Regions from separate parts of the Marinicrinis lubricantis genome, predicted to be linked through region 1. Evidence: predicted binding sites of a transcription regulator. Region 1 holds the regulator's gene; the other holds the start of a gene.
What was found. The regulator NrdR, encoded in region 1, represses ribonucleotide reductase genes. The targets are predictions, from matches to a motif close to AACACNATATATNGTGTT.

Region 1 (3,177 bases):
AGACGAAACAGCAGGTCGATTTGTTTTGGCAGAAATACGTGATTGGTAAGCAACTGCCGAGTCGCAAAGGGAAGCATTCATGAAGTTTTTTTTGAAGAAACGGTTCTTTCTCCTGCTGTTGATCGTGGTGCTGCTGCTGCTTTTCTATAATACTTCTTGGCTCGGACGAATCATGTACCCGATAAAATATAAGGATGATATTCAGCTTAGCGCGCAAGAGTACAAAGTGGATCCGATTCTGATTGCCTCTGTTATTCGTGTGGAAAGCAACTATAATCCCGAAATGGTTTCGAAGAAAAATGCTTTGGGACTCATGCAATTAATGCCGCAAACGGCAGAATGGATCGTATCGATTCAGCAATTGGATCCATTGAGTGAGGAATTGCTGCTTCGTGCTGATGTTAATATTAATTTGGGAGCATGGTATTTATCTTATTTATATAAAACATTGGAAAATTACATCGAGTCGTTGGACAAGCATGACCAAATTGCGGTGATCGCCGCAGCCTATAATGCAGGCCAGGGCAATGTGCTGAAATGGTTGGAGGGGGGACGATGGGACGGTCGGATCGACAATCTGTCTCAAGTACCCTTTGGCGAGACTAGGCATTATGTCCAGAGGATATTGTATTATTATAAGAAATATGAAGAGTTATACGATCTAGAACGTACTTGAATTTCTTATGTAACGCCGAACACAGCTGCTTTAAGCAGCTGCGTTCGGTTCGGTTATAATGACTTATTTGAATTGCCCAGCAAGTTGTTGTTCGGCGATTTGAACCAGGCGACGAGTGATGTGACCCCCGATAGCACCAGTGTCACGAGTCGCCATGTTGCCATAGTACCCGTCTTGAGGAACTGCGATCCCCAATTCTTGAGCTACCTCATACTTCAATTGATCCAAAGCAGCGTTTGCTTGAGGGATGACTAATGCGTTTGTTCTGTTTCGAGACATGTTGTTTCACCTCCTTGCTGTTGGTAATCCTATTATGTAACGGTAAGGTCAAGTTCATTACTTTTTTTTAGTGGTAATTTTTTCAGGTAGATCGACATCGTGCAAGTACGTTGCGTTAAGTCTTTGATATATATAGCTATACATTAAAAATACAATGGCGGAGGGGAGAAATACTCATGAAGTGTCCATACTGTGATTATTCTGGAACGAAGGTGCTGGATTCCAGACCGGCTAATGATAATAAGTCCATTCGCAGACGTAGAGAATGCGAGCAATGTCAAAGGCGATTTACAACCTTCGAGATGGTGGAGGAAACACCGCTTATCGTGATTAAGAAGGATGGCAGTCGTGAAGAATTTAGCCGGGATAAAATTTTGAGGGGCTTGATCCGCGCTTGTGAGAAGCGTCCGGTTCCTGTAGATACATTAGAGCAAATCGTTTCCGAGGTTGAACAACAGCTGCGGCAAACAGCCCACGCAGAAGTGGACAGCAGGGTAATTGGCGAATTGGTCATGGAGCAGCTGTATCCTGTGGACGAAGTGTCATATGTTCGCTTCGCTTCGGTGTATCGACAGTTTAAAGATATTAACATGTTTATGAAGGAACTGAGCACACTGCTCAACCGCAATCAATTTGTTGAGAAAGAGTAAGCACAGAGCCTTTTTCTGGCGGTTTCAAGAGTATTGACAGCTTTCTTTTATATCTGATAACATTACTCTTGTCCGCAAATTGCGGGGCCATAGCTCAGCTGGGAGAGCGCATCGCTGGCAGCGATGAGGTCAGGGGTTCGATCCCCCTTGGCTCCATAACGCAAAAAGTCCGACCTAAAGGTAACCTAAAGGTCGGGCTTTTTGCGTTACAGGTTACTGGAGATCCGAACCCGGAGGGTTCGCCCGCACGCGCATGGAGCGAAGCGGAGGAGCACGGCGTCTGAATCTACCGCTGGGATCTGCATCGGACTTCGACAGCAAGTTTAATCAGGATTCATACATCCCCTTCGGCTCCACCAAATATACAACAAACAACCACGCCATGAGGCGTGTTTTCTTGTTGTATATGGTTGGCAGCCCAGGGGTTGAGAACCCAGAATGGGTTCGTCAGCGAGCAGGTGATGAATTGCATCCTCGATTCAGCTTCAACGAACGAATACGGCGTCTGAATCTTGCGCAAAAAGTCTTCCGTCGAATAAGCCTCGGCAGCCATTTAGCCGAGATTCGGACATCCTCGTTCATCTCAGCCTGCAACTGCTTTTTTCGATGCAACTCGTACACTCGCTCCAAATATGATGAGCCCGATAAGGACTGAACCGCCTCCGAAATAGCCAATGTACGTGACGGAGCCGTTTTGGATCACTAACCCGCCTAATATCGATCCTAACGCGCTTCCCAAATAGAGGAACGAGGCATGGAGCGAGAGCGAAATCCCTGCGGCTTTACCTGACAGATCCATAAGTCGATGCTGTTGAGCAGGGTACTGACTCCCCAAAGTAGTACCGCAGAAGCAATACCGGCTGCTACAACACCATCGAAATAAGGGAATGAACCTAAGATCGAAAAAGCTATTAAGGCTACAATCAGTAAGGGAAGGGAGATTGCAATCGTTCGAGGTGAGCCAATACGGTCGACCGAAAAGCCCCCAAGACTGGCGCCGATAAAATTTGCAATACCTGCTATAAGTAGGATAAGACTGATTGTTTTTTCTGCTGCTCCAAGTCCGATGAAAATTTCCGCAATATACGTATACACGGAAAAAATTCCGATTCCCCATGCCAGTGTCGTAAACAAAGCGAGTATGATTTCCGGTCGTTTCATAAACGCCAATCTGTCTTGCAGTGAAACAACGCCGGATGAAGGGACAAGAGGAAAAAGCAAACGGATGAGTAGGGCAGCCAAAAATGCGACAATGGCCACAATCCAAAACGGCATCTGCCAGTTGAATGCAAGCGCAAGCCATGACCCGAACGGAACTCCTATAATCATGGCCACGGTCTGGCCGCCAACAACGATCGACAGTGCACGTCCACGCTTTTCTTATTATTTATACAGGGATAGATGGAGGACATAACGATACAATAATAGGAAAGCTTCTTTCTGAGCTTGACTACTGCAAGTAAAAGATTTTTCCAAGAGGTAGAAAAAAGCTGTTGACAATCCAACTACTTCGTAATACTATATAGTTGTAGTAAGTGATACTGGATACTGGTCATACAGAATAGCGGGAGT
Region 2 (3,177 bases), on a different contig from region 1:
ATGTCTACCTTCAGCGCAGTGGAGATCTTCTCCATCTTCGCGCTGTCTTCCTTAGTCGCAGCAGCTTCTGCTTTCACTGCTTCGCCCTTATTATCCGTCTTATCTTCATCCTTGCCTTTCGTATGCAGCACCTGTGTATCCCGACTTCCGTCGCGATAGATGGTAACCCCTTTACATCCTAAATCAAAGGCAAGCTCATACAGCGCCTTCGTCTCTTCTACGGTAAAGTCAGAAGGACAGTTGGCCGTCTTCGAGATCGAGCTGTCTACCCATCTTTGGATCGCGGCTTGGACACGGATATGATCTTCCGCCTTCAGATCCATCGCGGTAACGAAATAATCCGGCAGCTCCGCATCCGGATGCGCGTCCTTCCATTCCTGTGCAATCGGCACAAGCTGTTTATCGAAGCCTAAGCGGCTTTGACGGTAAAATTCAAAGGCAAAGTAAGGCTCGATCCCGGTCGAAGTTCCGACCATCGTACCGGTGCTTCCTGTCGGCGCTTGCGTAATGACGGTGACGTTGCGCATACCGTTCTCGCGAACCGACTCGCCCACTTCAGGAAACTCGCTGACCATATTTTTCATAAATCCGCTCTGCAGGAACTTCTCTGCATCGAACTGCTTGAACGAACCTTTCTCTGCAGCAATCTCCGATGAAGAGAGATAAGCTTCTCTTGCCATAAAGCCGTACAGCTTATCCAGGAACTCCAGCGATTCCGGACTTCCGTAACGGATATTGAGACGGATGAGCAGCTCAGCCAGACCCATGCTGCCGAGACCTACGCGGCGCTCAGCCTGTTGATTCTTCTGATTTTCTTCGAAATGATACGGTGTTTTATCGATAACATTGTCCAAGAATCGAACGGAATAGCGAACGGTTTTCGCCAGCTCATCCCAATTGACATCGTGATTTTCCTCGTCATAGAACTTGGACAAATTGATCGCGGACAAGTTACAGACGCCCCAAGCCGGCAGACCTTGCTCTCCACAAGGATTCGTACAAATAATTGGATTAAAGTACCAGCTATTCGACATATCATTATAGTATTCCATAAACACGACGCCGGGTTCTGCCGATTTCCAAGCCGATTCAATAATCGTATGCCATACATCACGCGCACGAACGGTGTCGTAATGAATGACGTCTTTACCTAATTCCTTCCATGCTTTTAAATCGCCGTTCCATTGATCGTTATAATCTGGATCGCTCGTATCAGGGAATACAAGATCCCAATCCAAGTCTTCCTTGACCGCCTTCATGAAATCATTGGATACACAAACGGACAAGTTCGCATTCGTAATTTCTCCCGCCGTTTGCTTCACCGTAATGAAACGCATCAAATCTGGATGCCAGTCATTAATCATCAGCATCAGCGCGCCGCGGCGGCTTCCGCCTTGTTCGATCAAGCCCGTCGTATAGCTGAACAATCCGCCCCAGGATACCGCACCGCTGGAAGTTCCGTTTACGCCTCTAACGATCGCACGTCGGGGACGCAGTGAGGATAGGTTGATCCCAACTCCGCCGCCGCGGGACATAATTTCGGTCATTTCACTCAGCGTTTCCATGATACCGCCGCGGGAGTCATGCGGAGACGGAATGACGTAGCAGTTGAACAATGTCAGCTCATCGCTCGCTCCGGCGCCAGCCGCGATTCTGCCGCCTGGAACCAGCTTCCAGTCGTCCAAAATATAACGGAATTTCTCCTGCCATTCCTGCTGTTTTTCGGGTGCCTCTACGGAAGCCATGGCCTTCGCCAAACGATCCCAAAGCTCATCCGGTGTTTTCTCTACAGTCAATGTCAGCTTATGGATGTCGGAATCAATCACATCTCCGCTGCGCAGCTTCACTTTGACATTCTTGCCGTTTCTCTCGATGACTTCCCCGACTTCCTTCGCCGGAAACTTGGGGTCGTCCTTCGTCAGCACAAGCACATAATCTCCGACTTTGGTGTTGTTCGTATCCGCATCCTTCATAGCATAGCGATCCAAAAAGATCTTTTCACTTAGTCCTTCTAATCGATTTGACTGCATGGTCTTCAAAAGAACACCCTCCCATAAAAATATGTAATGTAAGACATTTTCTTGATTTTCAGTGAAATACAACCAAAAACCGGCGTTTTCACGCGATTTTCAAAACCGAAAATCATCGTCGAATTTTGTCTTATTCAAGTTATTCATCCACATCACAATATATTGTGTGACTTAATCATTATACTGCACTATATATAGTGTATCTAATGTTTGGAAAAGCCGAATCATTCGCATACCCTGTCTGTACGTTATATTTCCTCTAGTTTTCTTCCAATTTCTCTATTTTCCAAAGCTTGCATCTTCCGCACAATCCAACAAAATCCTCACTTCCTTAGAGCAGAAAGAGATGCTTGAACGGAGGAGCCAGACTGCAAATAAACAATGAAAAAAATAATTCTCCTTAAAGGGGGTACTCCTCATGTTATTGTTTAACGGAGCCTTCGTCAATGGAAAAAATGCGTCCATTTCATACCATGATCGAGGATATTATTTTGGAGATGGCGTATATGAAGTGTTTCGTGTGTACAAAGGGCGTTTATTCGAACCTGATGCGCATTTCAGGCGTTTGGAACGGAGTGCAAAGACATTCATCTGCCTTTACCTTATACCATTCCACAGCTCAAAGGAATGGTACGGCAGCTCGTCCAATTAAACCGAATGGGAGATGGAACCGTATACTTGCAGATTACGCGAGGCCCCGCTCCGCGAAGCCATTTGTTTCCGAAAGAGACGAAGCCGACTTTGATCGGCTACTGCACAAGCTTATCCAGACCTCTCCAACTGCAAACAAACGGAATGACCGCCGTCACCATCCCAGACATTCGCTGGCTTCAGTGCGATATTAAATCTTTAAATCTGCTCCCCAATACATTAGCCAAGCAGGAAGCGGCTGACGCCGGCGCAGAGGAAGCGATCCTTCATCGGGACGGCATCGTTACGGAGTGCAGCGCATCGAATCTCATGATGGTCAGGAACGGCATCATCCACACACATCCTGCGAACCATCTCATCCTGCATGGCATCACCCGCGAGATTGTACTTCGTTTGGCAGCAGAGGAAGGGATCACGATCATTGAAGAACCGTTTCACCTCGGAGACCTGCGAACCGCCGATGAACTATTTATCACGAGTACGACAGTGGAAATCG

Region 2: ACFPXP_RS09950 (adenosylcobalamin-dependent ribonucleoside-diphosphate reductase) is a predicted target of NrdR. The motif match lies at 2,182-2,199, and genes of this name have one in related genera.

Annotation. Positions count from the first base shown of each region.
Region 1 is NZ_JBHSQV010000005.1:3,059-6,235, reverse strand. Features, by position in the region: gene coaE (dephospho-CoA kinase) at 1-83, shown strand, start outside; gene ACFPXP_RS00910 (lytic transglycosylase domain-containing protein) at 80-676, shown strand; gene ACFPXP_RS00905 (small, acid-soluble spore protein, alpha/beta type) at 740-955, opposite strand; gene nrdR (transcriptional regulator NrdR) at 1,132-1,605, shown strand; tRNA gene ACFPXP_RS00895 (tRNA-Ala) at 1,689-1,761, shown strand; partial or broken gene ACFPXP_RS00890 (MFS transporter) at 2,329-2,973, opposite strand.
Region 2 is NZ_JBHSQV010000130.1:9,807-12,983, reverse strand. Features, by position in the region: gene ACFPXP_RS09950 (adenosylcobalamin-dependent ribonucleoside-diphosphate reductase) at 1-2,039, opposite strand, end outside; gene ACFPXP_RS09945 (aminotransferase class IV) at 2,658-3,177, shown strand, end outside.